Regions from separate parts of the Phosphitispora fastidiosa genome, predicted to be linked through region 1. Evidence: riboswitches for the same ligand, from Rfam matches in the RefSeq annotation. Region 1 holds a riboswitch; the other holds the start of a gene.
The links. A riboswitch is a leader RNA that binds a small molecule or an ion and turns the genes downstream of it on or off. The one in region 1 is predicted to bind glycine.

Region 1 (9,912 bases):
TAATGGGGCCGGTTTCCTCTCGGCATAAAGAGTGCCGTCTGTCGGGGAAAACACGATAAAGACCAAACCCTTTACTCCCACTTCTTTTAGAATTTCCAAAGCCTTGTATTCTCCGCTGATTTGGCCGCCACGGAGCCCAATACAGATATGTGGAATTACGGTAACCCTACGCTGCAGGCGAAGATAAGTCAGGATATAATCCTCTACTCTCTTGTTCAGGCCGTAAACTTCCCTGATTGTTTCATTGTCTCCGACGAAATCAAAAGAAACAACATCGGCTAACTGACTGAACTGCTCAATCTCCTGTTCATCCTGAAGTCCGACATGAAGGTTTATCTGGCGGCGGCTGTCTTTGATCCCTTTAATGTACGGGAGATAATGTGATATCGGAACCCTTCCTTCCTTGTCACAACCACCGGAAATTAAACAGCTTTTAATCTCTTTGCCCAAGCTCTCCTGCCAGGTGCTGATTGGATCCATTGCCTGCAGAAAATGTCCGTTGCAGTGGGCACATTTCAGCATACACTCGCTGCCGGTAACACTTATGGACCTGGTTTTTGCCGGGAAATCAAGTTGTATTATATTTGGAAAATTTTCTTGTCTTACCTGCCAGGCTTCATTAAGCATCTGTTCCATAAGTAATCCCTTCCATTAAAAAGTGTTCCGGGTAAGCCCAATACTATTCCGGTTTATATTTCAGCACAGGCTGACGCGCCGCCAGGGTTTCATCCAGACGACCGACAACCGTATTGTGGGGAGCTTCTTTGACCAAGTCCGCATCTTTTTCTACTTCATCGGCAATTTTTAACATTACCGCAACAAACTCATCCAGAGTATCTTTACTCTCTGTTTCAGTAGGTTCTATCATCATCGCCTCTTCCACAATCAAGGGGAAATAAATTGTCGGCGGATGATATCCATAATCAAGGAGTCGTTTGGCTATGTCCAGGGTGTGTATGCCATACCCCTTCTGATTAGCAGTATTCAGCACAAATTCATGTTTGCAGATCCTGTCATAAGTGACGTAGTAACGGTCCTTTAGCTTTGCCATGAGATAGTTGGCATTCAGCACAGCATGCTCAGTCACGTTCTTCAGACCTGCCCCTCCCAGGGCTCTGATGTATGCATAGGCTTTAACTACAACTCCGAAGTTGCCGTAAAAACCATGTACCTTACCGATAGTCTGCGGCCTGTCGTAGTCAAGATAGAACCTGCCTTCCTTTTCTGCAACCACAGGTTTGGGTAAAAACTGTTCCAGGAAATCCTTAACCCCAACCGGGCCTGACCCCGGACCCCCGCCGCCGTGCGGGGTGGCGAATGTCTTATGTAGATTAAAGTGAATAACATCAAAGCCCATGTCTCCGGGACGTGCTATCCCCATTATGGCATTGGCATTGGCCCCATCATAGTATAGCAGCCCGCCTTTTTCATGCACAATTTGGGCAATCTCCTGAATATTCTCATCAAACAGCCCCACAGTATTGGGATTTGTCAGCATCAATGCCGCAACTTCCTCATCCATTGCAGCCCGCAGTGATTCCAGGTCTACTCCGCCGCGCTCATCTGATTTGACCTGCACTGTCTTAAACCCGCATACATTGGCTGTGGCAGGGTTGGTACCGTGAGCCGAGTCAGGCACAATTACCTTGGTTCTGCTTTCCCCCCGGCTGCGGTGGTAAGCATTGATAATTGCCATCCCTGTATATTCACCATGAGCTCCTGCCGCCGGCTGCAGGGTTACCTTTGACATTCCGGCTATTTCCGCCAGGTACTTTTCGGTATTGAACATTAATTCCAGGGCACCCTGAGCAATTTCCTCAGGCTGGTAAGGATGTATGGCTGCAAAAGCAGGCAGCCGGGACATGTCCTCATTAACCTTGGGATTGTATTTCATAGTACAGGAACCCAGGGGATAGAATCCTGTGTCAAGTCCGTGATTCAGTGTCGACAGTTCCGTAAAATGCCTGACCACATCAATCTCACTTACTTCAGGCAATCCCGGTGCCTCATCCCTGAGGTATTCCTGGGGAATCAACGCTGAAAGCTCCCGCTCCGGTACATCGGATTCCGGCAGACTGACCCCCCGCCGCCCGGGTTTGCTCATTTCAAAAATCAGCCGTTTAGTCATTAGAAGCCCTCCCTTCAATTCCAGCGATGGCTTTTACAAGAGAGGCCATTTCTTCCTTGGTCCGCTTCTCAGTCACACAAATTAACATGTGATTTTTTAACTCAGGGTAAAATCTGCCCAGATCAAGTCCGCCGATTATTTTTTCCTGCAGCAGTTCACGGTTGATTTCCTCTACCGGTCGATTCGTTTTTACTGTAAATTCCTTAAATGTCGATATTCCAAAGGCGGGGCCAACACCAATTTTCTGCAGCTCTTCTTTTAAATAAGCAGCTTTTTGCAGGCACAGTTTGGCCACATCTACGAGGCCGCTCTTACCCAGCATACTCAGGTAAATGGTAGCCGCCAGCGCACAAAGGGCTTCGTTGGAACAAATGTTGGAGGTGGCTTTTTCCCTTCTGATATGCTGTTCTCTGGCCTGCAGTGTCAGGACAAATGCTCTTTGCCCCCTGTTATCCAGGGTCTGCCCGACCACCCGGCCTGGCATCCTCCTCATGAATTTGCCGGTACAGGCAAAGAAACCCAGCTGCGGACCGCCAAAACTCACCGGGTTACCCAGTGACTGTCCTTCTCCAACCACGATATCTGCTCCATATTCCCCCGGGGACTTCAAAATAGCCAGTGATATCGGATCCACTACAGCTATATACAGGCCGCCTTTTTCATGTATTATATCTGAAATCTGCTGAACCTTTTCCAGGCCGCCGAAGAAATTCGGGTGTTGAATAATCACACCCGCAGTCTTATCATCCATCAATTCCGATAATGCCGCAGCATCTGTAACACCATCATTGTAGGGCGCTTCTACTACTTCTATATTTTGGGGTCCTGCATATGTCCGCAATACATCGCGGTACTCAGGATGTACGGTACTGGAAACAATTATCTTTTTGCAGCGTTTAATCTCACAAGCCATCAAAGCCGCTTCCGCCATTGCTGATGCCCCATCATACATAGACGCATTAGCCACTTCCATACCCGTCAGTTCACATACCATGGTCTGATATTCGAATATTGACATCAGGGTTCCCTGGCTGATTTCAGGCTGATACGGAGTATATGCCGTATAAAACTCCGACCTTAAAAGCATATGGTTAATCACACTTGGTATATAGTGATCATAAGACCCCGCTCCTAAAAAAGATACATACTGATCCAGGCTGCCGTTCTTTTTCCCCAACTCATCCATATGCCGTATCAGTTCCATTTCTGACAGCGGTCCGGGAATTTCTAACCCCCGCTGAAGGCGTAATGCCTCAGGAATATCTGCAAACAGGTCTTCTATCGACCCTGACCCTATTGCCTTCAGCATTTCCTTGCGTTCATTTTCCGTGTGAGGTACAAAGTTCATATTACTCCCCCTCCACCAAGAGTTTACCATATTCCTCCACGCTGAGTAAGTTATCTAACTCAGCAGCATCCGACATCTCGATTGTAAAAATCCACCCTTCCCCAAACGCTTCTTTGTTTATAAGCTCCGGGGTATCTTCCAGCACTGCATTGACAGCAGCTATTTTGCCCCCCACAGGAGCAAATACCTCAGAAACCGCCTTTACCGACTCAATATTGGCTGCAGCTTCTCCTGTGGAGTACTCTGCCCCCACTTCCGGCAGTTCTACAAAAACAACATCTCCCATAAGACTTTGGGCGACATCTGTTACACCTATTATCGCCTTATTGCCTTCTACTCGTACCCACTCATGATCTTTAGTATACTTGAGGTCCTTTGGATTTTCCATTCAGCTAATTCCTCCTTTTTATTCTTTGAGTTTTACATAATTATCTTCTTTTGTAAAATGGTGTTGGTACAATTTTTGCCTTGACACCCTTATTCCTAATATTCACTTCAAGTTCTGAATCAATAACTGCATATTCTGCTTTAACCAAAGCCATACCAATATTTTTATTGAGTGATGGAGCAAATGAGCCACTGGTCACCCAACCTATTTCCTGCCCACCCTTGCTGACGGTATATTCATTTCTGGGTATGCCTCTGGCAACCATCTCAAAACCTACCAGCTTCCTTTTCAGGCCTGCCTCTTTTTGTTTTGCCAGGGCGTCCTTCCCATTAAAAGCTTCCTTATTCAGTTTTACAAAAATCCCCAACCCAGCTTCTAAAGGACTAATACTATCTGACATTTCATGACCATAAAGCGGCAATCTGGCCTCTAAACGCAGGGTATCACGCGCTCCCAGTCCAATAGGGGCTACTCCTGCATCTTTTCCGGTTTCCATAATTTTATCCCATATTTTTGGTCCAAATTCGGGTTTTGTATAAATCTCAAAACCGTCTTCCCCAGTATATCCGGTACGTGAAATTATACTGTCTATCCCATCTACTTTACCATAATCAAACCAGTAATATTTAATGCCAGACAAGTCGCAGTCACTGATTTTCTGAAGAATGCTCTCCGCCTTTGGTCCCTGTAAAGCTATCTGGACTACCTGGCTTGAGATGTTTTCCACCTTAACATTCATACCTTTGACGTTTTTCAGAAACCAATCATAATCCTTGTCTGTATTGGCAGCATTTACTACTATGTAATAATGATCATCTGCCATTTTGTAAACCAGCAGGTCATCCACCACTCCGCCATTCTCATAGCACATTGGGCTGTAAAGGCACTGCTTTAGAGCCATCTTGGCAACATCATTTGTTACTAAATTATTCACGAACTTCAGAGCATCCGGGCCCTGCACATCAATCTCGCCCATGTGGGAAACATCGAAAATCCCGGCAGCAGTACGACATTTATTGTGTTCCTCAATTATGCCGGTATACTGTATCGGCATCTCCCATCCACCGAACTCTACAATCTTGGCACCTGCATTCACATGCGTCTCATAAAGAGGGGTACGTTTAATATTTGTCACTTTTTTACCTCCTTAATTAAATTTTTGTAAGCGACCTTGTTTTAAGACAACTGGTGTTGAAAAATAAAAAGACAGAGCAAACAACTTTCGCTGTTTTCTCTGTCCTTGCGACCTGAGAGATTTACTCCTGAAAGAAGTCATTCCCCTTTGGTGTTCTAATTTTACTTAGAAACTCTCCAGAGCTCCGTCGGGTTACGGTACTTTTGCCTGAGAGTTTCGAGGTTCGTTCAGCCATCTAACCTCTTACTCCTTCGGCGCCTCTAAAAAGGACTCTCCCACAACCTTCATCCGGAATATTCGTATGCAATTAGTAATACTTAATTCTATATTACATACGATTAAAGATAGTGTCAAGCTGTTTTGGTAATTTTTAAGCTTCAAATATTGCTAAATCATTTCCCAGGCCAAGGGTACAGCTTCTTTAAGCCACCATTCCCAAAATTCCCGGCGTTTCAGGGAATCTGAAGCCTCATCCCAGACTGCCCCATTGGCATAGGCAGCGGCAGCAAAAAAAGCGGCATCCATTTCATCAGGATTGACATCTGCATCTGTAAGATTCAGATTAATCTGCCTGGAGTCAAAACGCTCATTCCTGAGCACAGCATTAAGTACCTGTACCGCACTAAAGCCTGCTCCATGAACTACTTGGTTTGCCTGATCTTTATTCCCCATTTCAACTAAATGGTCCCAGAATAAATCCCGCTGTTTCCAGGCCTCGTTAGCATCAACCTGTCCCAGTAAAACCTGGTTTGCTAACTGAATACACCGTTCAGGCAGACTATTGCCGGGATATACTTTTCCCCAAAGCGGCAAAACCTTTTCAGTGGCAGAAATTGCCAGATTAACTCTTTTCTTCAACCCATCTGATCCCGTTTGGCGGGATTCACCCTTACCCGGGCCTAACTGTTCATATATTAACCAGCGATACCCCAAATTGAGATCATGTTGAGGATGGGCTGTCATAGCTTGATAAGCCAGGTTCAGGGTCTTACTTAATTCCTCGGGGAATGATGCCATTATGTGTCTCTCCTTACAAGTTATTACCACGCGGATGGTTTAATTGTACCACTTATTTTTTGTTCCCGCTGCTATTATTTCGGTACTACCAACACCGAACCATCGGGTCTGAATACCCAAACAGCACGTGGTTCGGCAACAGTCTGCGGCTTTCCGGTATAGCGTGCCAAAGCCCGGAAAAATCTCCTGCAGTTGTCACACATAGGCGCTGAAACTGCAATCGGTTTATTGGGGGCTGCAACTGCTGCCTGCTTTTCAGCATGGGACGCATGATACCGCCCCGGTTTTCCCTGGTCCAGGAGCTTGTTTGGCTGCAGGTCATGACCCATTTTTTTGCTTAGCTCCATTACAGCTTCTGTATTTTCTGCAGCCCTTGGGCCGGTAGTCCAACCGCTCTCAGTGGAGTTGCCCTCAACCGAGGCGGATGTTTTCCCTTTGGGTGCCGGCGTCATTTTCCCCCGCTCTGCTATGGCTGCCGCAATTGACTCATCTTCCGGCGTCCTGGGCCGACTGACTTTTTCCACCGGGGGCTGTTTAACCTCTTTATAGCTGCCGCCTTTTCTTCCGCCACCTACCCACACCCTTGACGGGGATCCGGCAGGTGCCTCTGCCGCCGCCTGCGCTTCCCCAGTGACTGCTGCCTTGGTTTCCCCAGTGACTGCTGCCTTGACTTCCCCAGTGACTGCTGCCTTGACTTCCCCCGCAGCTGCAGCCTCAGCCCCCTCGACAGCGCCTGCGGCAGCTGTTGGTGATACAGGTGTATTTGGTTTTAGAGCCCCCCTGACAACAAAACTCACCATGAGCAGGTTCAGGGATTTTATAATAAGTTCATCATAGACGTGAAGCTTTCTCGCCCGCTCCTCAAAGGCCCTGCCGATTGTGTCGCGAAGACGGCGGCCTCCCGGTTTGTCAGCCCTTAAATAATTGAGGGAAGACCAGTTTGGGGTACATCGGTCGCCCAATAATTCACCGGGAACTATGTCTTTTGCATCACTGTAGACAGGAATAAGACATCCTAACTGGGCCGTTCTGTCCGCCGCTGCAATTCCGGCAGCCCGGTAAACATTTTCAATTTGTCCGATAATCTTTTGGGCTCTGGGATTCCCGCTGTCAGCATCCTGATAAACCTTGTCCAGCTGTTCCCAACTGCTGACCATTCGCATAGCCGCCCTGTCATCAGTCATATTCCCTGAAGAGTCGCAAAAGCTGTCATAGTTTACCACAACGGTACTCACTTTTGCTGCAGCCTGTCTCTGCTTAGCCTTCAGGGATTCTCGCTGGGAAATCTCAGCCTCAATTGTTTGCAGATAGGCCTCATCGGCATCGCGTCCCAGGTAACCCGAGGGATTCTGCAGACGCCGCTGCACCATCATGTATTCCTGTTCCAGAGCAATATCATTTATCTGGGTAACATCAACAGACCTGAAATCTCCAACCGATTGTGCCACTCTGTCGGCTTCCTGCTCATATTCATCCCCGGAACCGCCGACCGATGACTTCGCCTGCAGCAAACGTACCACTGCCCGGTTCCCGATCACCTGCTGCAGGCCCAGGATTGGGTGTGCCGGGGCATTCACCGGAGCTTTCCCAGTGGTCGAAACAGATTGTCCCTGCTCCGCACCTTTGTTCGTTTTAGTATGGGTTATCCGGTAACCATCCAATAGCTTCACCCCATGGTCGTTAATCCAAAACGCCGGAAATACCAGTCATCATCCCGCCTGCGCAGCTGCATCAGCTCTCTGCGTGCATTGGTCACATCACTGTCCAGCAGCCTTAGCATAATTTGTCCAAATTCAGCAATTCCCCTGTAATATTCTATGACACAGGCTGCCCTGGCATCACTAAAGTGAAGCAAGGCCATGCGCAGGCGGTTATACATCACTTCCGGAACCTCCACATTATATGGGTGGCGGTTCCGGAACAGATGATAGACCACGGAATTTGGCTGAAGTATACAATCATACCCCATCAGCCAAGTACGCAGGCTTATCTCCAGGTCCTCACTGCCCCACTTGGTCATCCCACTGTCGTAACCGCCGATTTCTTCAAAAACCCCTCTTCTAATTGCCTGACATCCACCGGGAAGAACAGGGACCGCATAGGATTCCGCACCCCGGTAAGGCAGCCAGTCCATTTCCAGGCTGAGACCCCGCCAGGTACCGCCATACCCCCGGGGTCCCTTAGTTTCATTGAGACTGGCAAAAACAGGGCCGGCCATCCCTGTCTGCTGGTTCTCCAGGGGCTTGATTAAATCTGCCATCCAGCCAGGCGGAGTATAAGTATGCCCATCCAGAAATACCAGTACTTCTCCCTCAGCCGCCTGGGCGCCCAGGTTCCGTCCCCCGGCAACACCCAAACCAGCAGCCTTTTTAACTATAACCCGGCTGTCATTGGCAAAACTGGCGGCGGCTTTGTCGCCGCTGCCGTCGGTAGAACCGTCATCCACCACTATTATTTGAAACTTATTTTGTAACGTATTTGTTAAGATACACCGGACGGTATCAATTAGGTTGTCGCCCTCATTGCAGGCGGAAATAATAATACTGACTATGCCTGATCCCATATGTATCCTTATTGCCCCAGCAGCCGCCGGGCTTCATCAATAAAGCTCATGGCCTTAACTTCGGTAACCCCCAGGATTTCCGATATTTTTTGCGGTTCTGCCTCTGCAAGTTCCTTCACATGGGCAATTCCACTTTCTTTCAGGCGGGCGGCATATGTATCACCAATACCGGTTACCTCAGTCAAAAGACGTATCGGCGGCGCCACAGTTGGCAGGATGGTTGGCCTTATTGTCGGTTCTATGGTTGGCCTTATGGTCGGTTCTATGGTTGGCCTTATTGTAGGAATTAAATGTGCCATGGCAGATACCGCAAACCAGCGGAGAGGCACTGATGCGGCGCCAAGTTCCGGGGCATCTATAGTAATACTGAATTGCCCTATTGTTCTTTCATTGATGGGATCCAGAGTCGGTAGTATAGTTGGTAGTATGGTTGGTAGTATGGTTGGTAGTATGGTTGGTCTAATCGTCGGTGATATGGTAGGTTCCAGCGTTGGCACTATGGTAGGCCTTATAGTCGGCCCTATTGTTGGCCCTAACGTTGGCCCTATTGTTGGCCCTATCGTTGGTCTTATTGTTGGCCTTATAGTCGGCAGGATTGTTTCACTGTAAATCCTGACAATGGGGTGCAAAACCTGCCCGCGAAAATGGAGCTCCTGACCGTATTCAGTATACCCTTTATACTCCAAACCCAGGTATACAAAAAAGCTGTCACTGTCAAATCCGGAATCAACAGTAAGCTCACCATGACCCTTTTCATCAGTCACGACATTAATCCGGCCTGTCCTGGCAGCAGGGGCCGCAGACCCTCCGGAAGCATTGATGGTTACCATATTGTTATCTCCATCAACTGTCAGAGTCACATTTTTACCGGCTACCAGGTTTACAGCCCCGCCGGGGTTTTCGATAATGGTCTTCCCATTGACCTGAATTCCGGTTAGGGCGCGGTTCCATCTATACCCGTCGGCATCAGAAACATGTTTGCTGCGGTCGGTATCATCTGATTCCGGGTCAACCGGAGCCGGGTCAGTCTGGGCGTGCCGGGTATTATGGGGGTTACCCGTCACCCCGGAATGTGTTTCCCCAATGGTAATTCTTTTTGCAGTATTGTCAGCACTGACAGTGATACTGTTACCGCCTGCGATATCTACATTACCTCCGGGGTTGGATACCCCTTCGACGCTTGTAAGGGCGCCAACCTGGGCTGCAGTTGCGCCATGGGGGTTGTCCGTATCATTTAAATGGACTTCCAAACTCTTTTTCAGGCAGGTGAACAGGTAGTGCAAAAGGGGATTATGCTTGACAATATCCCTGAATTCCCTGGTTTTATTCTGTT
Region 2 (9,912 bases), on a different contig from region 1:
TTCGCTACTTCTCCGTGTAAAATTTAACAGATCCCAGCCTTCACTTTACGGGGTAAGCCTTCACTGCTTTTACTCTTCCTGTTCTCCCGGCTTCCTCAGTCGCCGGAAAAAATCCTTCATCAATCCACAGCATTCTTGCTCCATTACCCCTGCCAGCACTTCAACCCGGTGATTCAGCCTGGGGTCCTGGACTATATTCATCAATGAGCGAACAGCCCCGGCCTTTGGATCATCTGCCCCATAAACCAGCAGCTTTATGCGTGACTGGACAATAGCCCCGGCACACATAGGGCAGGGCTCCAGAGTCACGTACAGCGCCGCTTCCCTGAGGCGTCTCCAGTGGCCCAGCTGCTTTACAGCCCTGTTTATAGCCACTGTTTCCGCATGGGCTGTGGCATCCTTCCACTGTTCCTTCATATTATGCGCCCTGGAAACAACTTCTCCATCCAGCACTATAACTGCCCCAATAGGCACTTCCCCTAATTCAAATGCAGCCCTGGCCTCTTCGAGGGCTATTGACATATAATCGTGATGGTCCAAAACCAAACCCCGTCCTGAAAGTTATTAATTCCTAGTTATTAATTCCTAGTTAAAACTAATAAAGCCAGTGGCCCATTGGTAACGGCCGCTGGCCCATTTAACAAAAATGATGCCCTCGCCAGGAGTCGAACCTGGATCTACCGCTTAGGAGGCGGCTGTACTATCCATTGTACTACGAGGACATGTTGTTTACACAGTTCTACCATGGCAGTCACCATGGCAGTTTGTTATCTTCATATAAAATAAAACTGCATTCCGGTATTCCAAATGTAAAACTACATTTCGGAATTTCACACCAAGATTTAAGTGGCGCGCCCGACAGGATTCGAACCTGTGACCTTCTGATTCGTAGTCAGACACTCTATCCAACTGAGCTACGGGCGCATGACATGGCGGAGAGAGTGGGATTCGAACCCACGATACAGGTTTTGCCCGTATAATCGCTTAGCAGGCGATCGCCTTCGACCTACTCGGCCATCTCTCCATATTGTGCATTTTATGGCGGAGGAGGTGGGATTCGAACCCACGGAACCCGTAAGAGTTCAACGGTTTTCAAGACCGCCTCCTTAAACCGCTCGGACACCCCTCCGTCCGATACATTCAAGAGTATAACATAGAAAAAAACTGTTGTCAACCAAAGCATTCTGCTACTATTTGGTGATTTTTTCAACACCCATGTAGGGCCTTAAAACCTCCGGTATGAGTACACTGCCGTCCTCCTGTTGGTAGTTCTCCAGGATGGCGGCTACCGTCCTTCCAGCAGCCAATCCAGACCCATTGAGGGTATGCACATATTCGGGCTTTGCCTTAGGCTCCCTCCGGAATCTTATCTGTGCCCTTCTGGCCTGGTAATCCTCAAAATTACTGCAGGATGATATCTCCCGGTACGTCCCGTAGCTAGGCAGCCATACCTCGATATCGTAAGTCTTGGCCGAACTGAATCCCAGGTCGCCGGTACAGAGGCAGACCACCCGATAAGGAAGCTCCAGGAGCTGCAGCACCTTTTCTGCATTTGCAGTCAGCTTCTCCAGTTCATCATAGGAATCTTCAGGCCTGCAGAACTTCACCAACTCCACTTTGTTGAACTGGTGCTGTCTGATGAGCCCCCTGGTATCACGCCCATGAGCCCCGGCCTCAGCCCGGAAACACGCGCTGTATGCACAGTGATATACAGGAAGTTTCGCTCCATCAAGAATCTCATCCCTGTATAGGTTAGTAACCGGTACTTCTGCAGTGGGAATCAAAAAGTAGTCTACATTGTCAATCCTGAAGGCATCCTCTTCAAATTTGGGAAGCTGGCCGGTCCCGGTCATACTGTCCCTGTTGACCATAAATGGAGGAAAAATCTCCGTATACCCATGCTGACGGGTATGCAGATCAAGCATAAAGTTTATCACTGCCCGCTCCAGCCGGGCTCCCAGATCTTTATAAAAGGTAAACCGGGCTCCGGTTACCTTGGCGGCGCGTTCAAAATCCAGAATCTGCAGGTTCTCGCCAATATCCCAGTGGGCCAGGGGTTCAAAATCGAATTTTCCGGGGTCACCCCATTTTCTAACCTCACAGTTATCTTCTTCACAGGTTCCAACCGGCACATTTTCATTTGGTATATTAGGAATTGTGAGCAGAGTATAGCAAAGTTTCTCCTCTACCACCCTTAACTCTTCGTCCATTTCCTTTATCTGCTGGGATACCTGTCTCATATTAAGTATCATGTCCTCAGCATCTTTTCCCTGCTTCTTAAGCATGCCAATTTCCTCGGACACGGTATTGCGCTGGTTCTTTAAATGTTCCACTTCAACGAGTTTCTTGCGCCTCTGATCCTCCAATTCAAGAAACTTGTCCAGTCCGACAACTTGTCCGCGTTTTTTTAAGGCTTCCTTGACTTTGTCGGGATTGCTTCGAACAAATTTTAAATCTAACACTCTATGCGCCCCCTGAACATTAGTACGAAATAAAACCTCTCATCTCTGACAGAAATTCTATCAGGGATGAGAGGTACATCCCGCTGTCATCGGGAAAACTGCATTTTTCCCTGTTTTTTAATTATACTATATAGATACCTGTTTTTCAAACACTCGTACATATCTTTACCAACTTCTGACAAGCTTATTCAACACTATGCCGGTATATCAAACATTTTTGCAGGCAACTACTTGTTAAAGGGTGACCATTTTTACGTCATAAACACCATTAACCTTGGCGATTTCAGCCACAGTAGCATCAGGCAGAGCTGCATCAACTTCCAGGATCATAATAGCCCTGCCGCCAACTACCTTGCGGCCCACCTGCATTCCGGCAATATTAATATCATGTTCACCAATCAGGTTGGCAACCGGTCCGATTATCTTCGGTTTATCCTGATGCGGCACTACCAGGATATTCCCTGCAGGAACAACATTAATCCGGTAGCCGTCAATCATAACAATCCTGGGGTCATCATCGCCAAACAGGGTTCCCGATACCTCCTTGACGCAATCAGCTTCTACCTTAACGGAAATATATGCCTTATAGTCACCGGCCTCGGCAATCTTAGCTTCTTCAACCGCAATGCCTCTTTCTTTTGCCAGAATAGGTGCATTGACAAAATTGACAGAACCGGCTTCTTCCACCATCGGCTCCAGGAATCCCTTAAGGAATGAAGTGGTCAGAGGAGATACCTCTACCTGTGTAAGTTCACCGCTGTATGTTATCTTAATACTCTTAACTGAACCGTTAATCAGCTGTGCCTGCATTTTGCCAATTTTCTCCGCAAGTGTCAGATATGGTTTAATAGCAGCCAAAACGTCCGGCTTAATTGGTGCAAGATTAACCGCATTTTTAGCCATTTCACCTTTAACCAGCACATTTACAAACTCTTCAGCCACATCCAGAGCCACATTAACCTGAGCTTCCTTGGTCGAAGCCCCCAGATGAGGAGCCACAATAACATTATTCAGCTCAAACAGCGGACTCTCGGTGGTAGGTTCAGCTGCCCAAACATCAAGTGCAGCTCCGGCTAATTTACCGCTTTTTACAGCTTCATAAAGGTCTTCTTCATTAACAACGCCGCCGCGCGCCACATTAATTATCCTGGCGCCGTCCTTCATCATAGCAATGGCTGCTTTATTAATCAGATTGAGTGATTCCTTTGTTTTGGGAATATGCAGGGTCAGAAAATCAGACTCTTTAATAACCTCTTCCAGGGACTTAAAGGTAATCCCGTTAGCTGCAGCAGCTTCAGCCGATACCATAGGGTCATAGCCGACCGTCTTCATTTCAAAGGCCTGTGCTCTCTTGGCAACAGCCGTTCCAATTCTGCCTAATCCGATAACTCCCAGAACCTTATTCCTTAATTCAACCCCAAGGTATTCCTTCCGCATCCACTTGCCTTCCTTGAGATCTTTATGGGCCTGGGGAAGATTACGGGCGAGACCCAGCATCAGAGCCAGGGTCTGTTCCGTAGCTGCTATGGTATTCCCATCCGGAGCGTTGACTACAATTAAACCTGCATTAGTGGCCGCAGGGATATCAATATTGTCAACTCCAACGCCGGCACGACCGATTATTTTAAGGTTTTTGGCTGCCGCAACCACCGGTGCAGTGATTTTGGTAGCGCTTCTCACGATAACCCCTTCATATTCGCCAATAATCGCGCACAGCTCTTCCTCGGTCATCTTATTATTATTTACTATAGCCTCAATCCCGCCATCTGACAGGATTTTCACTGCCTTTTCAGAAACATTGTCCAATACTAAAACTTTCATTGATATTCTGTCTCCCCTCTTAATATATTTAAGCCTTTTTATTTTTAAAATCATTCATGAACGCAACCAGCTTTTCACAGCCGGCAACAGGCATGGCATTATAAATGGAAGCCCGGATGCCGCCTACTTCCCGGTGTCCTTTGAGACCTGAAAGACCAATTTTAGCTGCTTCCGCAATAAATTCTTTATCAAGCTCCTCATTTGGCAGCCTGAAGGTAATATTCATCAGTGACCTGCTGGAAGTCTCCGCATGTCCCTTGTAGAACCCACTGCTTTTGTCAATAGCATCATACACGAGACCCGCTTTATGTTCGTTGCGCTGTTCCATAACTTCGAGCCCACCCTGAGCTTTAACCCACTCCAGCATCAGCTTAATCATGTAAATCGTAAATGAAGCAGGGGTGTTATACAAAGAATTGTTTTTCGCATAAATATCATATTTCAACATTGTAGGCAGATCCTGGTTGGATTTTTCAAGCATATCTTCTCTTATTATTACTACTGCTGCTCCAGCAGGGCCCAGGTTCTTCTGTGCTCCGGCGTAAATCAGGGCAAACTTGGAAACATCAATCTTTTTGGAGAGGATATCACTGGACATATCAGCAATCAGGGGGACATCTCCCGTCTCAGGGAAAACCTTCCACTGAGTACCAAAAATCGTGTTGTTAGAAGTTATATGAAGATAAGCAGGATTATCACTCATCTTGATTTCATCAGGATTGGCTACTCTTGCAAAGTTAATTTCCTTGGTGGTTGCAGCAACATGGGCTTCTCCAATTTTGGCCCCTTCTTTATAGGCCTTATTGGCAAAACTACCGGTAATTACATAGTTGCCCGCTTTACCGCCAACCTGGTAGTTCATCGGAATCATATCAAACTGCCCTGTTGCTCCCATACCAATAAATAACACCCGGTAATTTTCGGGAATTCCCATCAATTCCTTGAGCAGCGCTTCCGCACCGACGATTATTTCTTCAAACTGCTTGGAACGATGACTGATCTCCATAACCGACATTCCGGTTCCCTTATAGTTCAGTAGTTCCTTTTGAGCTTCTTCAAGAATTTCTACCGGCAACATAGCCGGACCTGGGTTAAAATTAAATACTCTTTCTGTCATTTCAAAAAACTCTCCCTTCAAATTGTAAATTAGTATGCTTTTAGCACTCATAATTTTTAGTATTTCTGCCCTTAACAAAATTATGTCTTCGGTTCTTTTCCACCCACCTCCTATAACAGGCAAAAAAAGTAATGCCTCCCATCCCAAAGAAAGAATTTCACTTTCTCAGGGACGAGAGGCTATTTCCCGCGGTACCACCCTGGTTGACCGAACAAAACCGGCCCACTTAGAAAATGCAGTAACGGGCATCAACCGGTGAAGCTTAAACGCCTTCCCACTCAGGGGTGGATTCAACATCAGATTTTACCGGTTCACACCTCCCACCGGCTCTCTGCAAAAATCCTCCGTTTACTGTCCCCTTCATAGTGTTTTTCGTATATCCGCATTTAGCGGTTTTGCAGCAAAAAAATCCATCAAAAAAGAGGTCTACCTGACGGCGACCCCTGGAGACACAGAAGAATAAGCTTCTCCTACTTTCGTAGGAAAAACGGCCCCTTCACTCTGTCCTTTTGCCTGAGAGATTCGCCGGAAACCCGGTTTTGCTCCTTCGGCGCTTGCTAACAAGTCTCTCCAGAGGTCTGTCCTGTTACAGTAACATACACATATGGTATACCTGAGAGTTTTGATTCGGTCTGGGACTACCGAACCTTGCCCCTTCGGCGGGTTTCCCCTTCTTCTGTAACAATCATTCAGCCAATATGCTGTTTCAATTTTATATTATATTCTTCTTGTTGAGGATTGTCAACGCAAATTGTGAAATGTTTTACAACAATTCATAAATATCTCATGAACCCTTGTATCATCAGTTAATTCAGGATGAAAAGCTGTTGCCAAAAAATTCTTTTCCCTGGCAAAAACGATCTTCTCATCCACTGTTGCCAGCACTTCCACTCCATCGCTCACCTTCTCTATATAAGGAGCCCGGATGAAAACAGCCCTGAAAGGCTCTTGACCAAGCCCCTCTATTTGAAGGTCGGTTTCAAAACTGTCTACCTGCCTGCCAAAAGCATTACGCTGCACAGTAATGTTCATCATTCCCAAGCGCAATTGACTGCTATTGGCAATTTCCTTTGCCATCACAATCAGGCCGGCACAGGTTCCGAATATAGGCAAACCCTTTACGGCAAGCTCCTTAATCGGCCCGATAAGGTCAAAATCGTTCATCAGCTTCCCAATTGTGGTACTTTCCCCACCTGGAATAATTAACCCATCAATGTTTTCCAACTGTTCCCTTTTCCTTACCTGAATAGTCTCACATCCCAGGCTTTTCAGGGACTTTTCATGTTCAATAAAAGCTCCCTGCAGAGCTAGTACTCCAACCCGCATAATTATCTTACCATCCTCTTTCCTGCATCCGGTCCACATTGGCCAGTGTGGAAATATTAATTCCCACCATCGGCTCTCCTAAATCTTTTGACACTTCTGCCAACATCTGAGGATCATTGTAGTGTGTAGTTGCTGCCACAATAGCCTTAGCCCTCTTCGCAGGGTCTCCTGATTTAAAAATACCTGAACCTACAAAAACACCGTCACAGCCAAGCTGCATCATTAAGGCTGCATCTGCCGGAGTGGCTATCCCACCGGCTGCAAAGTTGACTACCGGCAGCCTGCCCAGCCTGGCCACTTCTACAACCAAATTGTAAGGCGCCCCCATCTCCTTGGCTGCACTCATTAATTCTTCCTCGGGCAGATTCTGCAGCTTACGTATTTCACTCATAACCATGCGCATATGCCGTACGGCTTCCACTACATCGCCGGTTCCCGGTTCCCCTTTGGTACGGATCATTGCAGCCCCTTCTCCGATTCTTCTCAGAGCTTCCCCCAAATTTCTGGCGCCACAGACAAACGGAACCTTAAAAATGTTTTTATTTACATGAAACTGTTCATCTGCAGGTGTCAGAACCTCACTCTCATCAATATAATCAACTCCAAGTGATTCCAAAATCTGCGCCTCAACAAAATGTCCTATTCTGCATTTAGCCATAACAGGAATAGTAACTGCATCTAGGATTTTCTGAACCACGGTGGGATCAGCCATCCGGGCAACTCCTCCTGCTGCTCGTATATCTGCCGGAACCCTTTCGAGAGCCATAACGGCACAAGCCCCAGCTTCTTCTGCAATTTGGGCCTGCTCCGGTGTAGTTACATCCATGATAACTCCGCCTTTTAACATTTCTGCAAGGCCTTTTTTTACTTTCCACGTTCCCTGTTCAGCCATAATAAATATTCCCCTCCTGTTTATGTAAACATTGTCTTTATCCTTATGTCAACTATACTACATAGACATTTCTATTAGGCTTACCAATAGTCTTTTAAAATGTGCAACTATTGATACTTAAATATTTTACTACAGTTTTTTACAACAAACAAGGGGCGGGACTAAACAAGCACTTTTCTTTTACTACAAAAAGAAAACCACGAAAATTTATTTCGTGGAATCTTAGAAATTTCTTATTATTCCTTAACAACGATTTTATCTTCTGCTTTGATATTTTTATGGCATGCATTGCAGGCATCTGTTGCCATGTCCCCGTTGTGGCAGCGCATACACACCGGCATCAATATCTGATTATCTTTTCTAATAAGTTGTTTTGCCTGGGTGTCTGTAAACACAGCCGGTGTAAATTCCTTCTGCTTTTCTATGTAATTAGTTTTAATATACTCTGACACGTGAAGGTGGGTTACATTGCTGTGACAGTCAACACAGTCAATTTGCTTAACAACATGCAATTCATGAGGGAAAATAATATCACCGGGCGGAGAAACATTACGGGTGTTGGTATGACACGACCTGCAGACATCGTCTGGAATTATGCCTTTTTTCTCAACAGGTGCTGGTATAACGTTTCTCCAGTGTTTGTACGCAAAGGTACCAATTGTGATATCCTGATGACATCTTAAGCAGCCAAATTGATTGTGAGATGTCACCAGCCAGGTATAATAGTTTGGTTTCATTTCATGGCAGTTGGCACAAAACCCCACTTCTTTGTTAAAACTCTTATCTGTAAATGCCTGAATATTGAACAAGAATGCTGCTGTTACAGCCACTGCAAACATTGCCACCATTAATTTTATAAATCTCATTTATCACCGGACCTCCTTTCCTAAAAAAGGCTGGATGGTATATCATTTTGCCGGATATTTTTTAATGAAATTTCCCAAATCCCATGGGAAGCATCCATGTTAAAAAGGCGATTAATATAATGCTGTAGAAAATGAACTCCGCCATAATGAGGGGTTTACTTTTAGAAAAACGACCAGCCATCTAGTTTTCCTCCTTTCACATCAGGAAGTCCAATCAACCAGAACTGGGAAACTTTTTGTTTGGAGAAGAAACTGTTCCCCTTCCTGGCATCTCCTGCTGTTGTTCCGTAAGCATTTCCAATTCCAATCCATGTTCAAGTTCCATAGTATCTACAGACATTTTTCCATCCCACCATACCCAGCTCATAGGGAAGAATTCAGGTTGGAAATGAACATTATAGAAATGCCAGGTGAAAATAAAGACCACTGCAAGTACAGCCTCATCACTGTGAGCCCACCGATAAGCATCAACAAACCACTTGGGAAAATACTGAAACGTAAACTCCGGGAACCACATCAAAAGACCGGACCCACCAATCATGAACATCCCCCAGAAAACCGCCCAGTAGTCAAACATCTCTTTCCACTGGTAGCGCCCAAATTTAGGATGTTCGTCACTTTTGCCCAACTGGTAGGCAAAATACTGTTTCAAAGCCGTCCATGTCCCTTTTGCCCATGGCAGCATCGGAATCGTCAAATTATGGCGATACTTGACGGCCCAAAGAAGCGAATACCCTAAATGGTAAATACAGGTTAAAAAAATCAATACTCCCGCAAGCAGGTGCCAAAATAAGAGTCCATCCCCGCCGCCGAAAAAGGAAGCAAGAGCTTGTGCCCAGCCTTTATGATGGAATTTAATAGGCAATCCTGTGATAGCACATAGAATAAACGGAGCGTAAATTCCAAAGTGTACCAGGCGGTGGTGTATGTTCCAACGCTGATAAACTGTTTTGCTTTGCGGAAAACCGGAATTAATGTCAGCCATAATTATCACCTACTCCCCTTTTATTATCCGGGATAATTAACTGCCTCTCCTGAATCTCATTAATGACTGCCAGGCTTGTTAACATCAGCCCATTTACGGCGCAGCTCAAGCAATATACATATTAGAACAAAGCTAATACATGCTATTACCAGCCACGAAAAAACAATCAATACCCAAAACGATACAGCCCCATCACCTGTGGGTGTTAAACTATAATGCATCTTTCCCTTGGCAAAGTTCTCCAGGGGGAAGAGGTGGCACTTAGCGCAAGTCTTGGGGGTGTTTTCAGTAGACACCATTGACTCTTTTTCTTCTGGGCCGAGAATATTATGGCTGCCGTGACAGCTAACACAGCTGGCAGCTTCTTTGCCGCCTAAAAGAACTGCTTTTGCGTGAAAATCAAGTTCATATTGCTCCAATAGTTCTTCATGACAGTTACCACA

Region 2: it holds a riboswitch for glycine, as region 1 does, so the genes downstream of both, serC (3-phosphoserine/phosphohydroxythreonine transaminase) here and gcvT (glycine cleavage system aminomethyltransferase GcvT) in region 1, are expected to answer to the same signal.

What each region holds. Positions count from the first base shown of each region.
Region 1 is NZ_JAHHUL010000002.1:175,846-185,757, forward strand. Features, by position in the region: gene lipS1 (LipS1 family lipoyl synthase) at 1-636, opposite strand, end outside; gene gcvPB (aminomethyl-transferring glycine dehydrogenase subunit GcvPB) at 680-2,128, opposite strand; gene gcvPA (aminomethyl-transferring glycine dehydrogenase subunit GcvPA) at 2,121-3,476, opposite strand; gene gcvH (glycine cleavage system protein GcvH) at 3,478-3,864, opposite strand; gene gcvT (glycine cleavage system aminomethyltransferase GcvT) at 3,905-4,999, opposite strand; glycine riboswitch at 5,185-5,287, opposite strand; gene Ga0451573_RS03265 (Imm5 family immunity protein) at 5,387-6,016, opposite strand; gene Ga0451573_RS03270 (hypothetical protein) at 6,091-7,677, opposite strand; gene Ga0451573_RS03275 (glycosyltransferase) at 7,683-8,579, opposite strand; gene Ga0451573_RS03280 (helix-hairpin-helix domain-containing protein) at 8,588-9,912, opposite strand, start outside.
Region 2 is NZ_JAHHUL010000013.1:60,635-70,546, reverse strand. Features, by position in the region: tRNA gene Ga0451573_RS12425 (tRNA-Ser) at 1-14, opposite strand, end outside; gene tadA (tRNA adenosine(34) deaminase TadA) at 70-540, opposite strand; tRNA gene Ga0451573_RS12415 (tRNA-Arg) at 651-722, opposite strand; tRNA gene Ga0451573_RS12410 (tRNA-Arg) at 848-924, opposite strand; tRNA gene Ga0451573_RS12405 (tRNA-Ser) at 931-1,024, opposite strand; tRNA gene Ga0451573_RS12400 (tRNA-Ser) at 1,040-1,129, opposite strand; gene serS (serine--tRNA ligase) at 1,191-2,462, opposite strand; gene serA (phosphoglycerate dehydrogenase) at 2,697-4,283, opposite strand; gene serC (3-phosphoserine/phosphohydroxythreonine transaminase) at 4,312-5,400, opposite strand; T-box leader at 5,565-5,773, opposite strand; glycine riboswitch at 5,892-5,984, opposite strand; gene pdxT (pyridoxal 5'-phosphate synthase glutaminase subunit PdxT) at 6,142-6,726, opposite strand; gene pdxS (pyridoxal 5'-phosphate synthase lyase subunit PdxS) at 6,734-7,618, opposite strand; gene Ga0451573_RS12370 (cytochrome c3 family protein) at 7,855-8,484, opposite strand; gene Ga0451573_RS12365 (formate dehydrogenase subunit gamma) at 8,699-9,469, opposite strand; gene Ga0451573_RS12360 (hypothetical protein) at 9,529-9,912, opposite strand, start outside.